4 regions of the Weizmannia sp. FSL W8-0401 genome follow, and region 1 is predicted to be linked to each of the others. Evidence: riboswitches for the same ligand, from Rfam matches in the RefSeq annotation. Region 1 holds a riboswitch; each other region holds the start of a gene.

Region 1 (2,915 bases):
GGGTCCGAGCGGAAATACCCCCTGGACGCCGCGTGTATTTTGCGCTGTCACCGCGGTAATCACGGACATGCCGTATACTTCCAATTCCTGAAATGTTTTCAAGTCCGCCTGGATGCCGGCACCGCCCCCGGAATCAGAACCGGCAATCGTGAGTGCTTTTTTCATGATGTTCACCCTTCTTTCTTTTCAAAAGAGGCATATTTTTGGATTTCTTCAGCCCCTATTTCTGCCAGCTGGTCTAAAAATGCCATTTGAAAACTGCCCGGCAAATCCCCGCCTGTTTTTTCTCTTGCGATTTCCGCAGCAGCGCCGTAAATCGCAAGCGCCGAAACGGATGCCTGAACCGGATCTTCCTCAACAGCGAGAAAGGCGCCGCAAACTGCGGACAAAAGGCAGCCTGTCCCGGTGACTTTTGTTAAAAGCGGGTGGCCGTTATGTACGAGATAGAGTTCGGAACCGTTTGACACCGCATCCGTCTTGCCACTTACCACGACCGTAGTATGAAGCGTTTTTGCCGCTTTTAAAGCGAGTTCGCCCGTATCCAGGCTGGTATCTCCTGCATCGACGCCTTTAACTTTGGCATCTATTCCGACCAGATTGGCGATTTCTCCGGCATTTCCCCTGATGGATGTGAAGCGGATTTCTTTCAGCAATTTTTTTGCCGTTTCTGTCCGGTAACGGGTTGAACCGGCAGCTACCGGATCAAGGACGACCGGAACGCCATTTTCATTTGCAGACTTTCCCGCCAAAATCATGGCTTCGACGGCTTTTTCATTCAAAGTGCCGATATTTAATACGACCGCATTTGCCGCTTTCGCCATATCGGCAACTTCTTCCACCGCATCGGCCATTACCGGAGATGCGCCAAGTGCCAGCAGCCCGTTTGCTGTGAAATTAGCCACCACAATATTCGTGATATTATGGATAAGCGGATTGGCTTCCCTGATTTTTTCAAGCAGTTCAATTGGTTTTTCCTTTTCCATTTTCATTCCCTCCTAATCCATTACAAGTCCGCCGTCAACGACGAGGTTTTGCCCGGTTACCGCCCTGGCCCATGGCGATGCAAAAAACAACACGGCATCCGCAACGTCTTCCGGTTCTGTCACCCTTTGCAGCGGGGTTGTTGCCTGAATCAATTGAAAAACCTCTTCAGATGTGGCCGCACTTGCATCCGTCGTTTTCAGAAGGCCGCCGGATACCATATTAACGGTAATGCCATATTGCCCCAGATCTTTCGCCATGCTCCGGGTGAAGCCGAGGAGCGCAGCCTTGCTCGTATTGTAATCATGGTAGGCGACAACCGGATTTTGAAACAGGTTTGTGCCAATATTGATCACCCTGCCGAAATGCAGCCGTTTCATTCCCGCAAGGCCGGCCTGGATGGTATTTAATGCGCCGCGAACCGCACCTTCCATCTGCAGGCTGTATTCCTCCCACGAAATCCGGGAAGCATCGTGCCGGGATTCCGGATCAAAGCGGAAATGCACAAGGGCATTATTTACAATCGTCGTGACAGGCCTGGAAAAATAAGCTTCGGCCTGCCGGAACATCTTTCTTACCTGGACCGGATCCCTTACATCCGCCTTCAGGGCAACCGCTTTTTCGCCTAAAATATGCTGAAGGTCCTTTGCCTTCCCCTCACTCTCAAAATAGTTGATGACAACGCCCGCCCCCTCTCTTGCAAAAGCTTTTACAAGCGCCTTGCCCAACCCCCTGCTTCCGCCGGTGACGGCAACCACCTGCTCATCGAGTTTCATTTGTCCCACCCCTTTCCATGCAAAAAAGCCAGGCCCGAAAAGACCTGACTTTATCAGCAAGAAATTTTTTACAAATTCCTACTTTCCTACGCCGGTATGATCCGGATCAGGTCCAAAGGGTTGAAAAACGCCGGTTTTTCTCTCAGCCCGCCAGATCCGGGCACCCCTAGTAGTTTGAAAGATTATTTTTTAGCTATTATATCCCTTTCCAACGAAGATGTAAAGTTTACAATCTTTTTAAAAAAACATAACTGACTTTATCATAATCCATTTTTTCTTCATAAAACCGGTGTGCGTCTTTTCTCTGCAGGCCGGATGACAGGGATACAATGCCGTATCCGTTTTCGCCGGCCTGTTTTTCCACATGCGCCAAAAGCCTGGCGCCGTACCCTTTTGATCTGTGCGCTTCATCCGTCACCAGGTCGCATACCCAAATAAACCGCCCGTTGTACAAGGTAATCATCGGCATATAGCCGGTTACCGCCACAATGTTTCCGTCATCTATTACTGCGGCCATCTTGTAATCCGATTTTTCTGCCGCCTCTTCCACCAGCTGGAGATAGTGTTCTTCGTCCAAATGTTTACGCAGCTGTTTCATCACCGGAAACGCTGCTTTCCACTCTTCCCGGTTTGCAAGTTCTTTTATTTCCATCTGTATATCCCTTCTTTGCCTAAATGGTAATGCATAATAATCAATTCGCCTTTTTTTCCAAACATCCTGCCCCCTTCATCCACAAACCCGGCTTGTCTGTACAAATTTTGGGCAGCAACATTTTCCGTATTCACCCCAAGAACCATCTGCTCTATTTCCGGAAAATGGGTACGGACAAAATGGGGCAGCTGTTTTAAACATTGCCTGGCGTATCCTTTTCCCTGCTGGTGGAAATCGGTTGAAAACGTCCGCAGCAATATGGCATGCGGATGACTTGTATATGGCCTGGCGCCATTTTTTTCATGAAGCACAAAAAAGTTTGTGATCATGTTATGGCGGACTGCAACAACAGGGTGCCGTTCCGGATCATCTTTTGCAAGGGCAATGGCTTCATCCGGATGGCCGGTGAAACGGAGCTGATCATCCGTTATTGTATAGTTGTCCAATTGCTGCTTGAAATCATCATTGTAAAAGACCAGTTCCAATTCCATTACCCCTTGCATGTC
Region 2 (2,915 bases), 890 kb from region 1:
CTGCGGTTCTCCCTAATATTTTGATGCTGGTTATCGGCGGCAGTATTGCTGATCGTTACAGACGAGATAAATTAATACGCCTAAGTAACCTCGGTTCCGGATGTTCTCAAATGGGGATTGCCATTATCGTCCTTGCAGGCGGAAATCCATATACGATTTTCCCATTGGCAATTATAAATGGTATATTAGGAGCCTTTACTTCCCCTGCAATGCGAGGTATTATCCCTGAATTGGTGGAAAGAAAACATATCAAACAAGCTAATTCACTGTTAAATTTATCACGGAGTGCATCTAAAATTGTTGGTCCTGCTCTTGCAGGGACTTTAGTAGCAATTTTCGGAGGAGGATGGGGGATTGCAATTGATGCGATTAGTTTTTTTATCGCCTCTATTTTTATGAGTAGAGTTCATATTCCTTCACATCCTGTTGTTTCGAAAACTTCGTTCATGCACGAAATGCGCGAGGGGTGGAGTTACTTTCGAAGGCGTCGTTGGATTTGGTTAATAACGGGAGCTTTTGCTTTAATAAATGCAGTCCAAATGGGTGTGTGGCAAGTGCTTGGACCCATTATTGCTAAAAATACCATTGGTTCAACTGGATGGGGTCTAACATTAAGTATAAAAGCAGTGGGTCTTCTTATAGCTAGTCTAGTGATGCTGAAATTACAACTCCGGTATCCTCTTCGGGACAGTTTGATTGCCGTTGCTTTCGGTGGAATACCTCTGATCGTCCTTGGCCAAGGATTCGCATTACCTTATTTATTAATTGTTACAGCAATCGCGGGGGTTGGACAAACGATCTCTGGAATCGGCTGGGATACAACATTACAGCAAGCGATTCCACGTGATAAACTTTCACGGGTACTTGCTTTTGATGACTTAGGAGCTTTTATTACAATCCCCATTGGTCAGGTGATGGCAGTTCCTTTGGCTGAGATTTTTGGATATAAAATGGTTGCTACAGTTGGCGGAATAAGCTTTATCCTTGTTGCCCTCATTCCACTATTAGATCGGTCTATAAGAAAAATGAACCCGGAGAAGGAACGATTTTCTAGTTAACATAATTGAGTAATAAGGTTTTTGCACGGTGCATTTGAAGTTTCTCAACTCAATGCCAGACCGGAAGACAGGGGACTTGATGATTTTATCATATACTTGAAAAAAGACTCGATGTTCTATCGAGACATTTTGCTTCACGGGACCTGCCTTTGTCTACTACAGTTATTTCCGGGCATGGAAGAAGACAAACTGCCTATATAAATTGTTGACCTTTTCTAGATATGTGGTATTATTAAACTATAGGCAATATTTACAATTTAATACACGAAGTCATCCGCTAGAGGTGCCTTTTTTAAAAGGCTGAGATCGAAGTATACTTCGGGACTCTTATGAACCTGATCTGGGTAATACCAGCGTAGGAAAGTGGAAACAGGATATTTGATTTCTTTTCAAATCATCAGCCATTTTCTTACCGAAGAAAGTGGCTTTTTTGTTTTTCATTAGGTTCATTTATGTGGAAATTTTCCAAGGAGGTGAGCTAAATTTCTAACGGTATTAAAGAATTACATGTGATCTCGAATGGCAAAATGCCCGTTGCACAGTTACATGAAATATTAACCGATATTCACCCGTTCGTAACGGCCATCCACATACGGGAAAAACAAAAAACGGCACGGGAACTTTACCAGATAATTGAGTATCTAGCGCAAAACATTCCCCTATCCAAAATGATCATTAATGACCGGGTAGATGTCGCTTTGGCAGCGAAAGCAGCTGGTGTTCAGCTAGCCTTTCATAGCTTGGAAACTTCGATTGTCAAAACCATGTTTCCCTTTCTTAAAGTTGGCCGATCGATTCATTCCTATCGTGAAGGCGTAAAAGCCAATCGGGATGGTGCGGATTACGTCTTGTTCGGCCACATCTTTTTTTCCGGCTCAAAGCCCGGAAAGATACCCAAGGGGCTAAAACAATTAGCCAAAGTGGCACAACTAGACATACCGGTGATTGCGATTGGCGGTATAACGCCAGAAAATGCCCAAAGTGTTATTCACGCTGGTGCAAAAGGGATTGCCGTCATGTCAGGAATACTTGAGGCTCGTGATCCTTTATCAGCAGTTAAGGATTACTACAATGCCTTAATAAATGGAGATGGAAAAATTGACGCGTACATTTGATGTTGTCGTGATAGGCGGCGGAATTAACGGAAGTTCTATCGCCTATCAACTTTCAAAAAGAGGAAGAAAAGTAGCCATAATTGAGAAGAAACAATTAGCATGTGAAGCCTCTAGTGCGGCAGCGGGAATGCTTGCGGCACAAGCGGAGATAGAACAAGACGGTCCACTGTTCCAATTCGCTTTAAAAAGCCAAGCTATGTTTCCTGAACTTGCAAACGAACTGTATGAAATGACTGGAATCGATATAGAGTTTGACCAAAAAGGGATCATAAAAATTGCCGAAACCGATGCTATCGCAGAGGAAGTAAAAAAACAGGTGACCTTCCAGCAAAATTGGGATCCAGCCATAAAGTGGCTTGATTCTCATGAATGTTTGGAAATGGAGCCGTCCCTCTCCTCTAACATCGTTGGTGGCATGTATCTTCCTAATGATGGCCACGTCATGCCGGCAACCTTATCGAAGGCCTTTGCAAAGGCAGCGATTCATTTTGGAACGGAAATTCTTGAAAACACGGAAGTCCTCTCGTTCATCTATGAACGGGAACGTGTCATTGGGGTTAAAACGACTTCCGGTGACATCCATTGCCATCAGGTTGTCCTTGCAACGGGAGCATGGTCAGCACAGTTGATGAAGGATACAGGGATAGACATGCCGGTTTATCCGGTAAAGGGCGAATGCTTTTCCGTTAAATCTGATACCCCTATCCTGAAGAGAACGATTTTTTCCGATAAGAGATGCTAC
Region 3 (2,915 bases), 770 kb from region 1:
AACCTGTATGTACCGTGGTAAATGCCTTGAATCCTCCCCGGTGCTTGGCTCAAAGCTTGTGGTTGCTTGTGGTATGATTGATCATCCTGCCCCATCCTTTATTCTTTTGTAAAACTTTTATCAAAACATAGCCAAAAATGGCCCCTGCAAAAGAGCTTAAAAAGAAGGCAGGGATAAATCCGAAAAGCGTTGACGCTTGGCCGAGCAGGAAAACAGCAATAGGATAACAGGCCAGCGCACCGAGAATGCCTGTCCCCATGACCTCCCCAACAAAGGCAAAAATGAGCTTATTCGTCTTCGCGTACAGATAAGCTGCCAAAAACGCGCCGATCATGCTTCCCGGAAAGGCAAAAATACTTCCTGTCCCAAGCAAGTTACGTAAAAGCGAGGATATAAAAGCTTGCGCAACCGCATAACCGGGGCCGAGCAGAACAGCCGAGAGTATGTTGGCAAAATGCTGTACCGGAAAAATTTTTGCAAAACCTACGGGGATATAAATCAAGCTGCTGGATGCAGTTGTGATAGCCGCAATAACTGCAGTTGCTGTTATTTTTTGTGTTTTTCTCATTAGAACCAACCCTCCCTCCTTTTTAGTTGCGAATGAAAATCAGACCGGCCAGTCTTGTTTTTTATCGTTCATATCCCAAAATAAATACTCATACTTTGAGGCTATTTGGAAATGGTGTTCTAAGACTGCCAGTTCCGTTTCTGATTTTCCGCTTGCCAGTTGGTCCATTAAGTCAATTAACCACTGCGTTCCGGAGCCGAACGTTTCTGAAGAATAGGTTTCGATCCATTTCTTGTAAGGATTGGTCTCCAATGTGTCTCGATGATTTAATTTCAGCAGTTTCCCAATTTCCCAATAATCCCAGGCACACGGCAACAAGCAGGCAACAAGTTCAGCCAAGCTTCCATTGGCGGCCACTTGCAGCATATAACTTGTGTAAGCAAGATTGGCCGGCGTTAGTTGAGTTGCTTCTAAATCCGTGCGTGTAATGCCAAACTCGGCAGCGTATTGGCGGTGCAGTTCCATCTCAAAATGCAACGATTCATGGAGAACCGCAGCAAATCTCGTCATAATGTCCAGGTTACCCGCTTTCACAACACCCATGGCAAACAGTTTTGCGTACTCAACTAAATATACGTAATCCTGCTTTAAATAATAGATAAATTTATCTCTTTCTAAAGTTCCGTTCCCCAGTCCCACGACAAAAGGATGGTTATGGTTTTTCTCCCAAATCGGCTGGACATTTTGATATAGCCTTTCTGTAAAAGATCGTTTCAACAATGATTCCTCCTTGTTTACCGGGAAACCGATTGCGGTTTGCAGGCTGGTTTCTCCCTTTGCCCTAAGCAGCTTCAAAATAAAAAACCCGCCCTCCATCGGAAAGCGGGTGTATAAATTACAAATCATCAGGTGTAATTTCATCACCTACTTCCCTACGCTAGTACGAACTAGATCAGGTTCAAAGGGTACTTCTCAGCCAACCCGGCGCCCCTAGTAGACTATTATGAATATTCATTTTCATTACTCTTACCATATCATAGTCCCGAATTTTGTGCAACAGGAGATTTATCATCCTAATCTTGATTAAAATGTCGTCTTCCATTAACTTTTTAATATCGGGACAGCTCCGGGAACATCACAGAAGGCTTTTTCCCATAAACAAGGACGAATGAGTTGGAAACCTTGATTTTTCATCATTCGTGCCCATTTATTCCTGACTTAAGTTGCAAACCGTGGAGAAATTTGCAGAACGGAGGGCAAAAATGAGGATTGTGATCGCTGGCGGGACCGGATTTATCGGGCGGAAATTAACGGATATGCTTCTTCGCGAAGGGCATGAAGTGGTCATTTTAACAAGGAAAGACAAGCAGCCGGCAAATCGTGTGCAGTATGTAAAATGGCTGGTGGAAGATGCTTCTCCCGAAAATGAAATAGGGAATGCGGATGTATTCATCAACTTGGCCGGCGTGTCCATAAACGATGGAAGATGGAGTGCCAAACACCAAAAACAAATTTATGAAAGCCGGATGTGCGCAACAGATGAAATGTTGCGCATCCTGTCTGCCATGCCGCGCAAACCGGCAGTGCTGGTCAATGCAAGTGCAATCGGCATCTATCCGCCATCACGCAATGCTGTGTATACTGAAAAATCATTGCAAAGGGCAAATGATTTTCTTGGCAGGACGGTATCGGGTTGGGAAGCCAATGCGAAGCAAGCAGAAAAACATGCCATCCGTACTGTCTTATTGAGATTCGGCGTTGTGCTTGGAAAGGAAAACGGAGCACTGCCCCTTATGGTATTGCCGTATAAATGGTTTGCTGGCGGCACAGTCGGTTCCGGCAATCAATGGGTCTCGTGGGTGCATATAACAGACGTAGTAAGATCGATCTTATTTGCTATTAAAAATGAGAACATCCGCGGCCCGGTCAATGTCACTGCCCCTTCGCCTATAACGATGAAGGCATTTGGCAAAACCATTGGTGCTGTTTTACACCGGCCGCATTGGCTTCCCGTACCTTCTTTTGCCTTGAAACTGGCACTCGGGCAAAAAAGCAGCCTTGTGCTTGAAGGCCAGCATGTACGCCCGGAAGTCCTCATGCAGGCAGGATTTGAATTCATGTTCCCGACGCTCCGGCAAGCTTTGGAAGATTTGCTTACAAATCCATAAGGGCAAAAAAGTACAGGCAACGAACGCCACGGCAGAAGGGCCCCTCTTCACACGCGCATAAAAATAAAGGTCTCCCAACAGCCGTCTTCCGCTGTTGGGAGACCTGGTTTCATCCTGATGGTAGGTCCCTGGTCTTTGTATTTCATTTCAATAGATACTAGAGGTACATGGCTATCCATTTGAAATCTGATACGCTTCTTTGCACCCCAGCCTGAAAAATACATCATTCGCGATTTTGA
Region 4 (2,915 bases), 830 kb from region 1:
GCCTGGATGCCGTCCCAGCCGTAATAAATCCATTCAAAATCCGCTTCACGTCCGATTGATTTGAAAAAATCCGTCTGGCCGAGCACGATATTTTTTACTTTGCTGTAGTCGGCGCCGTATTTTTCCATGACCGTTTTGATGACAGCTTCTTCAGACGGCGAACCCCAGCCGCCGTAGCGTTTACCTTCAAAATCTTTCGGAGAAGTGATGTTGTCTTTTTTCAAAGAAGCAAAGCCGGAAGTATTGTGCTGGATGATCGCGGCAATGGATACAATCGGGATTCCTTCCGTCCTTGCCGTGGTGACATTTTCCTGATAGCTGATCCCGAAATCCGCTTTCCCGGAGGCCACCATCTGTTCAGCCGTGATATTGTCTCCCGGCTGGATAATTTTCACATCTAGGCCCTGCTTTTGAAAATAATGTTTTGTTTTAGCCACATACAGGCCGGTATGATTGGTGTTCGGAAACCAGTCCAGCACAACCGTCACCTTTTGCAACGCTTTTTTGCTGCTGTCCTTCTGCCCGCTGCCGGCACATCCGGCAGCAAGCAGCAACATGGCCGCCTGCAACATGATTAAAATTTTCTTCATTGATGATCTTCCTTTCGATATACCCATGGTGCGGATAGCCTTTGCAAACATTCAACAGCGCCGTATAAAAGAAATGTGAGCCCAATGATGACAGCGGAGATGGCAAACAAGCGGGCAGTCATAAAAGATTTTGTCGCCCTTGTCAGCATGACGCCGAGCCCTTCGCTTGCGCCGAGCCACTCACCGATAATGGCACCCATCACACTATATGTAACGGCAATTTTTAAACCTGAAAAAAAGTAAGGGAGCACAGCCGGAAATTTGACTTTCATGTAAATTTGCCCTTTTGAAGCATGCATGGTCTTTAACAGTTTCACCAAGTCATCATCCACCGTTTGAAACCCTTCCAGAATGCTCAATGCCAGCGGGAAAAAGCAGATTAAAATGACCACAATAACTTTTGACTGGAGCCCGAATCCGAACCAGACGATGAAAAGCGGCGCAATCGCCACAATCGGAATTGTTTGCGAAACGACTAGTAGCGGCCGGACCAGCATCCGGAAAACGGGAACCATATCCATAAAAACGGCAATCGCTGCGCCAATCATAATGGAAAAGGCAAGCCCGATCAATACTTCTTTTGCAGTTTGCCAAATATTGGGCCAAACCATCCATTGCAGATTTTTCAATTCCTGCCATACTTCCGTCGGTTTTGGCAGCATCCATTCACTGATATGAAAGCCGGCCGTTACCCCTTGCCAGACGAAGAGCAAAAAAATGAGCCAGGCAGCCGTGAGCGCCGTGTTAACGAACCGGCTGCGGCGCTTGTTCGCGATATTTTGCAATTTTTTCATCCATTGTCACCCCGGTGCTTGGCCGGTAATGGATTTTGATCGATGTGATGACATCAATCGCACCGGCTTGGACGCAAGCATCCTGCGCTTTTTTGATGATCCCAAGCAGTTCGTCAAGATCGCCTTCCATCGTCGTTTCCATTGCCCCGACTTCATAACGTACGCCGGCGTTTTGAACAACTTCGATCGCACGGTCGACGACACCGTATAAGTCATCACTTTTAATATGCGGAACAACTGAAAAAGAAACCGTTACTTGATTCGATTTTTCCATCAAATTTTCCTCCTTTTTTTCAAATAAAAAAGCTTTCATTGCATGCGCAAGAAAGCCTGTCCATCCAAAACATGCCGAAACATGCTTCAATATGAGACTCCCTACGCTGGCATTATCCAGATCAGGTGAAGGGTCGATGCAAAACGGCATCCTCTCAGCCAAAACCGGCTCCCCTGCTTTTTTTCTTGTAATTTTATTGTAACATGAAAACCATCCTTTTTGGCAAAAAATTTTCAATACGATGGTGCGGTGCGCAAGCCAGCCATTGTCTGCCTGGGTAAAGAATCACCCTGGGACGGCAAGGCTTCTATGTTAAGGTAGACGGGTTTTTTGGCGGACTTTCTTAACGTAGAACGGTTCTACGTTAAGAAAGTGGGACTTTTGGACGACCTTCCTTAACATAGAATGGCTCTACGTGAAGGAAGCTGACTTTTGCGCGAACTTCCTCAACATAGAACGCCCCTACGTTAAGATAGCATGTCTTTTTTTCGGACTTCCTTAACATAGAGCGGCTCTACGTTAAGATAGCGGAACCTTTTGACGGCCTTCCTTAACGTAGGACGCCTCTACATTAAGAAAGCATGACTTTTTGGCGGGCTTCCTTAACATAGAACGCTTCTACGTTAAGATAGCATGTCTTTTTTTCGGACTTCCTTAACATAGAGCGGCTCTACGTTAAGATAGCGGAACTTTTTGACGGCCTTCCTTAACATAGAACACCTATACATTAAGAAAGCGGGCTTTTTTAGTGGCATTCTTTAACATAGAACGCCCCTACGTTAAGATAGCGGGGCTTTTGGGCAGCCTTCCTTAACGTAGGACGCCTCTACATTAAGAAAGCATGACTTTTTGGCGGGCTTCCTTAACGTAAGATGACACTGCTAAGATAGGCACGTAAAAACTACTGCCTTCCTTAACGTAGACGTTCCGACCCGTGCGTAAGTAACGCCTCTTATTCATGCTTTAAAGGCAAGGGTTTCCCTGCATGCCAACCCAAAGTTCCGACTGTTCAAGCGCATATGCGACATCCAGCAGCCAGTGTTCATTTCCTTTCGGCGCAACCAGCTGTACCCCTAAAGGAAGCCCGGCCGCTGTTACATGAACCGGCAGGCTGATCGCCGGCTGCCCGGTTAAATTAGCGAGCTGCGTAAACGGGGAAAACGTTAAGCTCGGTTCAAACATATCATAGACAAGTGCCTGCTGCTTTTCTTTCGGGAGCCCGGTAACACCAAACAAACGATCCCGCTCTTTCCCTGT

The links. A riboswitch is a leader RNA that binds a small molecule or an ion and turns the genes downstream of it on or off. The one in region 1 is predicted to bind thiamine pyrophosphate.
Region 2: it holds a riboswitch for thiamine pyrophosphate, as region 1 does, so the genes downstream of both, NSU00_RS11945 (thiamine phosphate synthase) here and NSU00_RS07280 (3-oxoacyl-ACP reductase) in region 1, are expected to answer to the same signal.
Region 3: it holds a riboswitch for thiamine pyrophosphate, as region 1 does, so the genes downstream of both, tenA (thiaminase II) here and NSU00_RS07280 (3-oxoacyl-ACP reductase) in region 1, are expected to answer to the same signal.
Region 4: it holds a riboswitch for thiamine pyrophosphate, as region 1 does, so the genes downstream of both, NSU00_RS03220 (MTH1187 family thiamine-binding protein) here and NSU00_RS07280 (3-oxoacyl-ACP reductase) in region 1, are expected to answer to the same signal.

The regions. Positions count from the first base shown of each region.
Region 1 covers NZ_JBBPAG010000001.1:1,529,313-1,532,227, reverse strand. Annotated here, with positions in the region: gene thiD (bifunctional hydroxymethylpyrimidine kinase/phosphomethylpyrimidine kinase) at 1-165, opposite strand, end outside; gene thiM (hydroxyethylthiazole kinase) at 171-983, opposite strand; gene NSU00_RS07280 (3-oxoacyl-ACP reductase) at 996-1,757, opposite strand; TPP riboswitch at 1,824-1,935, opposite strand; gene NSU00_RS07275 (GNAT family N-acetyltransferase) at 1,984-2,409, opposite strand; gene NSU00_RS07270 (GNAT family N-acetyltransferase) at 2,400-2,900, opposite strand; gene NSU00_RS07265 (GNAT family N-acetyltransferase) at 2,900-2,915, opposite strand, start outside.
Region 2 covers NZ_JBBPAG010000001.1:2,423,299-2,426,213, reverse strand. Annotated here, with positions in the region: gene NSU00_RS11950 (MFS transporter) at 1-1,058, shown strand, start outside; TPP riboswitch at 1,328-1,437, shown strand; gene NSU00_RS11945 (thiamine phosphate synthase) at 1,568-2,173, shown strand; gene thiO (glycine oxidase ThiO) at 2,157-2,915, shown strand, end outside.
Region 3 covers NZ_JBBPAG010000001.1:761,497-764,411, reverse strand. Annotated here, with positions in the region: gene thiW (energy coupling factor transporter S component ThiW) at 50-568, opposite strand; gene tenA (thiaminase II) at 608-1,429, opposite strand; TPP riboswitch at 1,421-1,510, opposite strand; gene NSU00_RS03500 (TIGR01777 family oxidoreductase) at 1,771-2,676, shown strand; gene NSU00_RS03495 (hypothetical protein) at 2,724-2,915, opposite strand, start outside.
Region 4 covers NZ_JBBPAG010000001.1:698,666-701,580, reverse strand. Annotated here, with positions in the region: gene NSU00_RS03230 (ABC transporter substrate-binding protein) at 1-590, opposite strand, end outside; gene NSU00_RS03225 (ABC transporter permease) at 587-1,384, opposite strand; gene NSU00_RS03220 (MTH1187 family thiamine-binding protein) at 1,335-1,658, opposite strand; TPP riboswitch at 1,740-1,843, opposite strand; gene NSU00_RS03215 (amidase) at 2,622-2,915, opposite strand, start outside.